3 regions of the Emergencia sp. JLR.KK010 genome follow, and region 1 is predicted to be linked to each of the others. Evidence: predicted binding sites of a transcription regulator. Region 1 holds the regulator's gene; each other region holds the start of a gene.

What was found. Region 1 encodes LexA, which represses DNA repair genes until DNA is damaged. Its sites were predicted from a motif close to AGAACANNTGTTCT; they were not measured.
Region 2: a site for LexA is predicted at 1,544-1,557, ahead of ruvC (crossover junction endodeoxyribonuclease RuvC). Genes of this name have one in related genera too.
Region 3: a site for LexA is predicted at 1,945-1,958, ahead of recA (recombinase RecA). Genes of this name have one in related genera too.

The regions. Positions count from the first base shown of each region.
Region 1 is NZ_CP143550.1:2,696,858-2,700,143, reverse strand. It holds gene V1225_RS13015 (MFS transporter) at 1-1,090, opposite strand, end outside; gene lexA (transcriptional repressor LexA) at 1,337-1,999, opposite strand; gene V1225_RS13005 (AEC family transporter) at 2,188-3,105, shown strand; gene V1225_RS13000 (sigma 54-interacting transcriptional regulator) at 3,109-3,286, opposite strand, start outside.
Region 2 is NZ_CP143550.1:2,173,807-2,177,092, reverse strand. It holds gene recN (DNA repair protein RecN) at 1-973, opposite strand, end outside; gene V1225_RS10495 (arginine repressor) at 970-1,437, opposite strand; gene ruvC (crossover junction endodeoxyribonuclease RuvC) at 1,606-2,109, shown strand; gene ruvA (Holliday junction branch migration protein RuvA) at 2,119-2,715, shown strand; gene ruvB (Holliday junction branch migration DNA helicase RuvB) at 2,755-3,286, shown strand, end outside.
Region 3 is NZ_CP143550.1:2,122,449-2,125,734, forward strand. It holds gene V1225_RS10190 (hypothetical protein) at 322-750, shown strand; gene recA (recombinase RecA) at 828-1,928, opposite strand; gene V1225_RS10200 (competence/damage-inducible protein A) at 2,098-3,286, opposite strand, start outside.

The sequences.
Region 1 (3,286 bases):
TCGAAGATTCTGTGTGAACCAGAGAGAGTGCAGCGGTGCAAACTCCGATACAGAGGAAACCCAGCGGCAGCAGTACTTTTCCGCCTTTTTTATCATAAATCTGTCCTGCAATCGGTGCAATCACACAAGATAAACAAATAGCAGGGAACAGCACCATTGACGCATTGAACGGTGACATACCTATGCCGCTTTGCATAAACAATGGTATTACAATGTTCATTGCGAAGATAACCAGCAGGGAAATCATGTTGATGATAACGCCGATGGAGAATGCTTTGATTTTAAGCGGACTTAACTGAATAAGCGGCTCAGTCAGAGTTCCCTGTCTTTTAACAAAGAAGATCAGGAAGATAATGCCGATAATTGCAGCTAAAAGAGCGATGGTTACATTACCTGCTAAAACAGTAGAAATACCGTAAAGTATACCGATCAGTGCCAGACTGATGAAAATGACCGACAAAACGTCCAGCTTTGGATGGGTCAGTTTTGCGATATTCGGCAGAAGTACTGCGCCGCAAAGGAAGCAAAGCAGAGATAAGCCGCCGAAGACCCATAATAGCACATGCCAGTCAAAGAATTCTAACAGTGCGCCTGCAACGATGACACTGCTGGAAGGTCCCAGTGTTGTCATGGCTCCCATAATACCCATGAAAGTACCCAGTTTTTCTTTTGGAGCGACTTCCAGCGTGATATTCATGCCGATTGGAATCAGCATACCTGTACCCAGAGCCTGGACGATACGTCCAATGAGAAGAACTGAAAAATTGCTGCTGACAGCGCCAATAACACTGCCGACAATGAGAAGACCTACGGTAAATAAGTACAGTTTTTTAGTCGGAATGCTTTTATATGCAAAAGCAGAGACCGGAACCATGATTGCAGCGCCGAGCATATATGCGGCTGCCAACCATTGTACAGTGCCGACACTGACATGAAAATCTTCCATGACAGCAGAAAATGATACATTTAAGAACGTTTCGTTAAACGTTGCGAGAAAAGCAGAAAAGGCAGCAACAAAGATAATTAGTTGATACTTGGTTGTTTTTTCTTTGGCGCCAGATTGCGTCTTTGGGTTGTGTGTTTCAACCATTTCAAAACTCCTTTCGATTTTGACAAGAATAAACACACAAAACTAAACGCTTTTCAAAACTTCGGAAAGGCGCAGCGTGAGACAATAAAAAACACACGCTTAGCCTGTACCGTAATCAGATTTACGAGCGCTTGCTCTACGTGTGTCGTTTGCCATTTATATAATTGATAATATTATTTTAACAGATTTTAAAAATCGGGTCAAGTGTGGAAAAAATTGTAAATTCTTCCTGCGATATGATTGGGTTTAACTAAAATATCGGAAGACACCTTTGACCTTGCCAAGAACCTTGACGTCCTGCACGATAATAGGACTCATAGTGTCATTCTCCGGCTGCAGTCTGATGTGACCGTTTTCTTTGTAGAAGGTTTTGACTGTGGCTTCGCTTTCGAAGCCGTCAATCATAGCGACTACGATTTCGCCGTTTCTGGCAGTGCTTTGCTGTTCAACGAGAATCAGGTCGCCATCCATAATGCCTACATTAATCATACTCTCGCCGCAAACTCTGAGCATGAAATTGGAACCGCCTGCATACTGGGCAGGAATCGGAAAGGTTTCTTCTATATTCTGTTCTGCAAGGATCGGTGTACCTGCAGCAACTCTGCCGACTACGGGAACATCGATAATATCTTCGCGATGAAAGTCCTCTGCATAAGATGGTGCAGTGGAAGTCGAAGATTCTGATACCTCTTTCTCCATGTCGACAACCATAAGCGCTCTCGGTTTGGACGGGTCCTTCTTCAGATAACCCTGCTTGACAAGGCTTGCGATGTCCTTGTGAGCGGTAGAGGTGGACTTGATATTCAGAGCACTGCAGATTTCTCTGACCGTAGGAGGGTAGCCCTTGGTTCTGATCTCATCCTTCATAAAATCTAAAATTTTCTGTTCGCGTTCTTTAAGCTGATTCATAATACCCTCCGTTTATTTGCTTAATTGAAATTCTTTGTTCGTATTATATCATAAAACGAACAAAAAGTAAACATTTGTTCACGATTATTTAAAAATGATTTTGCAATTATGCAGAATAGATGATAAAATAAAAAAGCTGGCATTTGCTGCCGATACATTTTATCAGGAAATATATAAAGGAAAATTTTATGATTATCGTTACTCTTTGCAAATTACTGCTAGCGCTTACAGTTGGCTACTATTTGAACAAGAAAGACATATTTACAAAGGACGTGAATCAGAAGCTTTGCACTTTTGTCATTGATGTCTGTCTGCCGCTGATTATCTTAACCTCACTCAGTGAAGCCGATGGAGATATGAGCAAGGGTCTTTTGATCAAGTTTGTATTAACTGGCGGCGCATTTTACTGTGTGATTCCGTTTATTGCAAAGGCAATCAACGTAGTTACAAGAATCCCAAAGGAAGACCGAGCCGTCTACGAACAGTTTTACATCTTTGGTAACACGCTGTATATGGGATATCCTGTGACGGCATCCCTCTATGGAACTGGGTGCATTTTCCAGCTGAGCATCTTCCATTTGGGTTTTGATATTTTATACTATACCTACGCGAGATGGCAGATTTGCAAGGGTGCTGGTACAGCAAGCGAAAGACTTTCTCTGCGGGAGCTTTTGAATCCCGGAACGGTGGCTTCGCTTCTGGCGCTTGCCATGTTCTTTGGTGGGGTAAAAATGCCAGATGGCGCAGCGGAGGTGTGCAATTTTATCGGAGAGATGGCGTCACCTCTTTCTATGGTCGTAATCGGTGCAAATATCGGAACTTATTCCATCAAAAGTATTTTTCGCTGTGATAAGAAGCTGTATTCGGTTGCGGCGATTCGCCTTTTAGTATTCCCGGCGGCAGTTTATGCGGCGATGACTTTCCTAGGTTTTGAGGGTGTGTTTCGTGGTTCTGCTGTGATTTCTTTAGGAATGCCGGTTGCGGCTATGGTTTCTATGGGATGTACGGAACAGGGCTATAAGGAAGAATTGGCATCTGCCGGCGTAATTTTATCGACTTTACTGTCGCTGCCGATGATTCCGGTGCTTTTGACGCTGCTGGGATAAAAGTTATTTCAATCCCAGGCTGGTTAGCTTATAGTTGAGAGCCTGTTTTGTGATACCAAGTGCTTTAGCAGCCTCAGTTTTTGTCGGATAAGAGGCTAGGGTTTTTGTTAGAAGTTGTTTTTCGAAAGCTGCCAGGTATTCCTGATAGGTGCAAGGCTGCTTACTGCTGTTTTCAGGTGTG
Region 2 (3,286 bases), 520 kb from region 1:
CAAAATTCTCAATCTGTTTTAGTTCTTCAGAAATAGTGTCGTAATATGTTAAAATCTCCTCAATGGTGGAGCCGTATTTTTTCTTGAGACCGTCGATTTGGGAGATTCTTGTGATAGAATCATCCAGCTCCTCAGGGGAGAAAGTGACGTCATCACGAATTCTACGAAGTTCGGAAGAAAGGTCTTCCAGGCGATAATAGATGTCTGCGAACTCTTCTGTCAAAGTTTGAATTTCCTTGGAATATTCGCTGATACTCTGAAGTGCATGAAGTCCGGTACCCATAGAAGAGAGCACATCGCGGTCGCCATCGCTGAGAAGTCCGTAAGCGGTTTCAATGGCATCAAAGATTTTTTCACTGTTTTGCAGGATAGAAATTCTCTCTGATAGGCTTTCGTCTTCGCCAGGTGTTAGATGGGCATTTTCGATTTCACTCTGTTCAAAACGATAAAAATCCAGTTTTTTCAGGTTGTCCTGTTCTGCAGAAAGCAGCTTGGTCAGTCGTGATTTTGTGTCTTGATAGGAAGCGTAGGCGACCTGATAGGCTTCTTTTATTGGAGTGATTTGTTCACCATGGAAGCTGTCTACCAGCCTGATGTGGTTATCGGGGTTGAGCAGGGACTGATTGTCGTACTGACCGTGGATATCAGCAAGACGGCGGCAGATTTCGGAAAGTTCTCCCAAAGTGACCAGCTGTCCGTTGAGTTTGCATAGATTCTTACCGGCAGCAGATACTTCTCTGGTGATGACGATGTCTTCTCCGTATAGTTCGCCAGCAAGCTGTACAACGGCTTTTTGTGCACCATGACGGACAAAAGCAGAATCAGCCCTGCTTCCGAGAGCAAGGCTAATTGCTTCTATTACAATGGATTTACCGCTGCCGGTTTCTCCTGTAATGATATTCAGTCCTTCTTCAAAATCGATTTCTGTATTTTCTATAATTGCGAAATTTTGAATACTGATGTGATTGATCATTGTCCTTTAGACCTCATAATTAGCATATCGTTGAAAATAGAGAGAATCTCTTCCACGTGTTCTTCTTTGTCGATGACCATCAGCAGGGTATTGTCACCAGCTACAGAACCGACAACATGAGGAAGCCCGATGCAGTCAACCGCTTCACCAGCAGCAGGTCCGCAGCCGGATAACGTCTTAATGACAATTAAGTTCTGTGCTGAAGCAAAAGATGTGATAGTTTCTCTGAAAATTTTTACAAAGCGATCGGAAATAGGCGCATCCTGGCGTGCGCTGACGGCATATTTGTATTTGCCGCTGCCGGAAAGCACTTTAATCAGCTGAAGTTCCTTGATATCTCGAGATATCGTAGCCTGTGTTACTTCAAAACCTTCTTCCTTCAACATAGATGCCAGTTTATCCTGAGTTTCGATCTCGTTATTTGCAATGAGTTCCAAAATCTTGTTTTGTCTTGAATAACGCATAATAATCTCCTTTTTGTTCAGAATCCTATTCCTAATCGTATTATAACAGATTTTTTTCGGAAAAGAAAGTCGTATTATTTGAAGAAATTAAAGGGAATCCCGTAGACAAACGTATGTTCTTATGCTATAATAAATAAAATAGATTGATTCAACTGAGGAAATAAGGCTATGAGAATTTTAGGAATTGACCCTGGTTACGCGATTTTAGGCTGGGGTGTTTTAGATATGAAAGGCAATCATTTTTCTGTTGTGAATTACGGCGCGGTAACCACAGATGCTAAGATGGAAATGCCTCTGCGTCTGCAGCATTTATATACGCAACTATCTGCAATCATAGCAGAATACAAGCCAGAGGTAGCATCGATAGAAGAACTTTTTTTCAATAATAATGCTAAGACAGCTATTATGGTGGGACAAGCCAGAGGCGTTGCAGTCCTTGCCTGTGTTAATGGAGGTCTTGAGATTAATGAATACACGCCGCTGCAGATTAAGCAGGCTTTGGTAGGTTATGGAAGGGCAGACAAGAAACAAGTACAGGCTATGGTTAAGGCGATTTTGAACCTAAAGGAAGTACCGAAGCCCGACGATACGGCAGATGCGGTGGCTGCGGCAATTTGTCATGGTCATGCAGCCGGCAACAGAGTTAGAAATTTTAAATTGAGTGGGAGATAAGGAGAATCCATGATTAGATTTATAAAAGGTATATTTCATCCGGGACTGAACAGTTCAGTTATCATAGAGTCTGCCAGCGGTCTTGGTTTTGAGGTGAGCATTCCAGCAAACTCCGTATTATATAAGCATACAGAGGGAGAGCAGGTGAAGGTGTTTACTTCCATGATTGTGAAGGAAGATGATGTTAGTCTTTACGGCTTTTCCGATAAGGAGAGTCTGGAGCTTTTTGAACTTTTGATTACGGTAAACGGCGTGGGAGCAAAGGCAGGGATGGCGCTGATGAGTGCACTGCCGCCGTCGGAACTTAGGCGGGCTATTGCCTCTGGTGATGTCAAGGCGATTTCGTCTGCAAATGGTGTGGGCAAGAAGACTGCAGAACGCTTGATTCTGGAACTAAAGGATAAGGTTGGAACCTTTGAGGACGACGCAGCCATGGCTGCAGGAGATGTGTATGTGCCTGTTACTGACGAGAGAAGTGAGGCTATTGCTGCGCTGGTTGCACTGGGATACAGCAAGAATGAGGCGATGGAAGCGATCGGCAAGGTGAAAGAAAATGATCTGACCTGCGAGGATTATATCAAACATGCGCTGAAGTATTTGTTTTAACGGATAAAATTAAGATAGATAAGGATAGATTGAGGCTAGATGATGGAAGAGAGAATTACCCAGTCGGGTGCAATGGGATTTATGGAAGAGCGGCAGGAGACAACCCTGCGTCCGCAGCATTTAGATGATTTTATCGGACAGAGGACTGCAAAAGAAAACTTAAAGATTTTTATTGAAGCAGCGAAACTGAGGGGAGAACCTCTAGACCATGTGCTGTTTTATGGTCCTCCAGGCCTGGGAAAGACAACGCTGGCGGGGATTATTGCCAATGAACTGGAAGTGGATATCAAGATTACCTCGGGGCCGGCTATTGAAAGAGCTGGAGATCTTGCTGCCATTTTAACGAATCTCAACGAGAACGATGTTTTATTTATTGACGAAATTCATAGATTGAACCGATCAGTAGAAGAAGTGCTTTATTCCGCTATGGAGGACTATGCTCTTGATATCATTATCGGAAAGGGTCCGTCAGCTCGTTCTATCAGACTGGATATTGCAAAGTTTACGCTGATTGGAGCCACAACCAGAGCGGGGAGTTTATCGGCGCCGCTGCGCGACAGATTTGGTGTCA
Region 3 (3,286 bases), 570 kb from region 1:
ATACGAGAAAAGCCTGCTTAGAAAGGTTACGAATATTGGATTTTCGTACCTATGCCGCTTTTCTGCAAAAAAGGTATCAAAAATTAGAGTCACTTTATACTAACCAAAAGGTTTTAAGCAAATACAACGAAATAGAATTGAAAGTCTTCGTTCTTTTTTCTTTTCTATGGTTCCATTTTCGTACAAACCTTTCATTATACAGAAGTAAATTCCTTATTTTTCATATAATGGATATAAATAATTTGCAGGTTTTCGTACCTTTTTCGCAAAAATCGCTTAAAAGTACTAATGGTGGTTTTCAAACTTTACCATGACAGCCATATGGCTGATTATGAATTGAACAGTGACCAGACACAAACTTTTGTATATGCGTGCCTTGCAGGCGTTGCACTTAATAATATTTTAAAGCAGTCCGGCATAAAATTTGGTATGAAATTAACAAATGGACTCATCAAAAAAATACCCGGTAGAGTTTTAACTAGAATAAACCAAAAAGTAGGATTTAGATTTATAACAAAATCAGGAACAAAAGGAATTTTTAATTTAACAAAAATGCTTCCAGGCGTTGGCGCTATTGTCGGCGGAGGTCTTGATTTTACAGAAACTAAAATTATAGGTAACCGCGCATATAAATGGTTCTTTGATAATGACTTTTCAGTTGACACTGATACCAACTATTTTGATAATGAAATAGATATTCAAGATATCGACTTTAATGCTCCAGTACATGATGATGAAAATGAATTATAAAAAACAGTATTCACAAAAAGCTGTGCGTCTTTCTCTTAAGGAAAAATGCCGCACAGCTTTCGCTTGCTGTAAATAAACTATTCGATTACCACACCGTCTTCATCAACCATCATGCCATCCATAGATACAGGTGCTGCTTCCCCTTGCTGTTCTTGCAGTGTTTCTAAAAGCTGATTCTGAACTTTGTCCAGCATGTCTGGATTCTCCTGCAGCCACTTCTTCACATTCTCACGCCCCTGTCCGATTCTATCATCGGCATAGCTGTACCAGGAGCCTGCCTTGTCAATGATTTTCAATTCTACTGCACTGTCCAGAACATCTCCGGCCTTAGAAATGCCTTCTCCATACATGATATCGAATTCTGCCTGTTTAAACGGCGGAGCAACCTTGTTCTTAACAATCTTGACCTTAGTTCTGTTTCCAAGCATCTGGTCGCCGCTTTTTATAGTTTCCACCCTTCTGACGTCAAAACGCATGGAAGAATAGAATTTAAGAGCGCGTCCGCCTGTGGTAACTTCCGGACTTCCATACATGACCCCGATTTTCTCACGGAGCTGGTTGATGAAAACCACACAAGTGTGAGAACGGTTTACATTACCTGCAATCTTTCTAAGTGCCTGAGACATCAGTCTGGCATGAAGACCCACGTGATTATCTCCCATGTCGCCTTCGATTTCGGCTTTAGGAACTAGCGCTGCAACGGAGTCGATTACGATAACATCCAGCGCACCACTGCGTGCTAGCATATCACAAATCTCCAGTGCCTGTTCTCCTGTATCCGGCTGAGATACTAAAAGCTCATCAATCTTAACGCCCAAATTCTTTGCATAGACAGGATCCAGCGCATGTTCTGCGTCAATAAATGCCGCCTTGCCGCCCTTCTTCTGTGCTTCTGCAACGATATGTAGCGTCAATGTTGTCTTACCGGAAGATTCTGGTCCGTAGATTTCTACGATTCTTCCCTTCGGCACACCGCCTACGCCGGTTGCCAAATCCAAACTGATGGATCCTGTCGAAATGGTCTCTATGTTCATCTTGGTATTGTCGCCAAGCTTCATAATAGCGCCCTGACCGAATTGTTTCTGAATCTGATCCATTGCGTCCTGCAATGCCGCTTCTCTCTGTTCTTTCTCACTCTTCGGGTTCTTTGCATTTTTTTGTTCTTTTGCTGTAGCCATACTTTACCTCCAATAAAGAACGTTTGTTCTTAAATTATAATACCCTATTATTTGCTTTCGGTCAAGGCTTTTTTGCATAAAAATTTTTTACAAATTTTATTTGTTCCTTAAGTCTCTGTCCGTTCATACTCACTATAACATATTTTACATTATATGTCAACAATTGAATTTAATTCCATGTCTGGTCAATCGTCTTATTTATCATGTCAAACATGCTGAGCACAGCGTAATGCCGGTTCCATTTGCGGCTCACATTGCGCATTCTGACTTCTTTTACCTCTGTATGACCATCAAAAACGCAGCCGATATAAATCAGCCCCACTGGTTTTTCAGGGGTTCCGCCACCTGGTCCTGCAATGCCGGTTACAGAGATACAGAGTCTGCTGCCAGTTTTTTTTGCAAGACCCTCAGCCATTTCTTTCGCTACCTGACTGCTTTCCGCCGTATACGCTGCTAACGTTTCTTCTTTCACGCCCAGCTCGTCCATCTTTGCGCCGTAGGTATAAGTCACAAGTCCCCGGTCAAAGACCTTTGAAATCCCGGGCGTATCAGTCAGCGCCCCGGAAAAAAGCCCTCCGGTACAGGATTCACAAGCTGAAACGGAAATATTTCGTTCAAGAAGTTTCTTTGCAACCACATCTGCCAATTCCTCATCGTCAACGCTGTAAATATACTCGCCCACCTTTTCAGAAACCTGTGCAATCATATTTTCCACGGCTTTTACGGCTTCCTCGCAGGTCGCACGCTTGGAAGCGATTCTCACGCTGCACTCGCCTTCCTTTGCGTAGGTGGCAAGGGTCGGATCCGTCTGCGCATCAATCAAGTCCAAAAGCTTGGTTTCCAACAGTGATTCGCCAATGCCGAACATGCGCAGGGTTCTGTAGTAAATCACGCCGGTCTGCAGCTTTTCCAGGTATGGACGCACTCTGTTTTCCCACATCCATGTCATCTCCCGCGGCGGTCCCGGCATACAGATAATCATTTTTTCATCCTCGCAAAGGGCTAGTCCTGGCGCACTGCCCACTTCGTTGCTGAACACCTCTGCCCTGCTAGGCATCATCGCCTGCTTATAATTATTAGGAGTCATCGGCTTTCCGTATGCCTTTGCTCTGGCAACCAGCCTCTCCATACTTGGCTCATGAAGCACCAGTTCATCGTGCAAAACCCTGCAGGCTGTCTCTTTTGTCAAATCATCTTCTGTCGGCCCAAGACCTCCCGTGGTGATTACCAGGTCACAATCGCGAAAAGCCATTTCAATCATCTCAGAAAGGCGTCCAGAATTATCACCCACCGTGTAATGATACATAACGTCAAAACCCAGCAGATTTAACTGCTGGGAAAGATATACAGTATTAGTG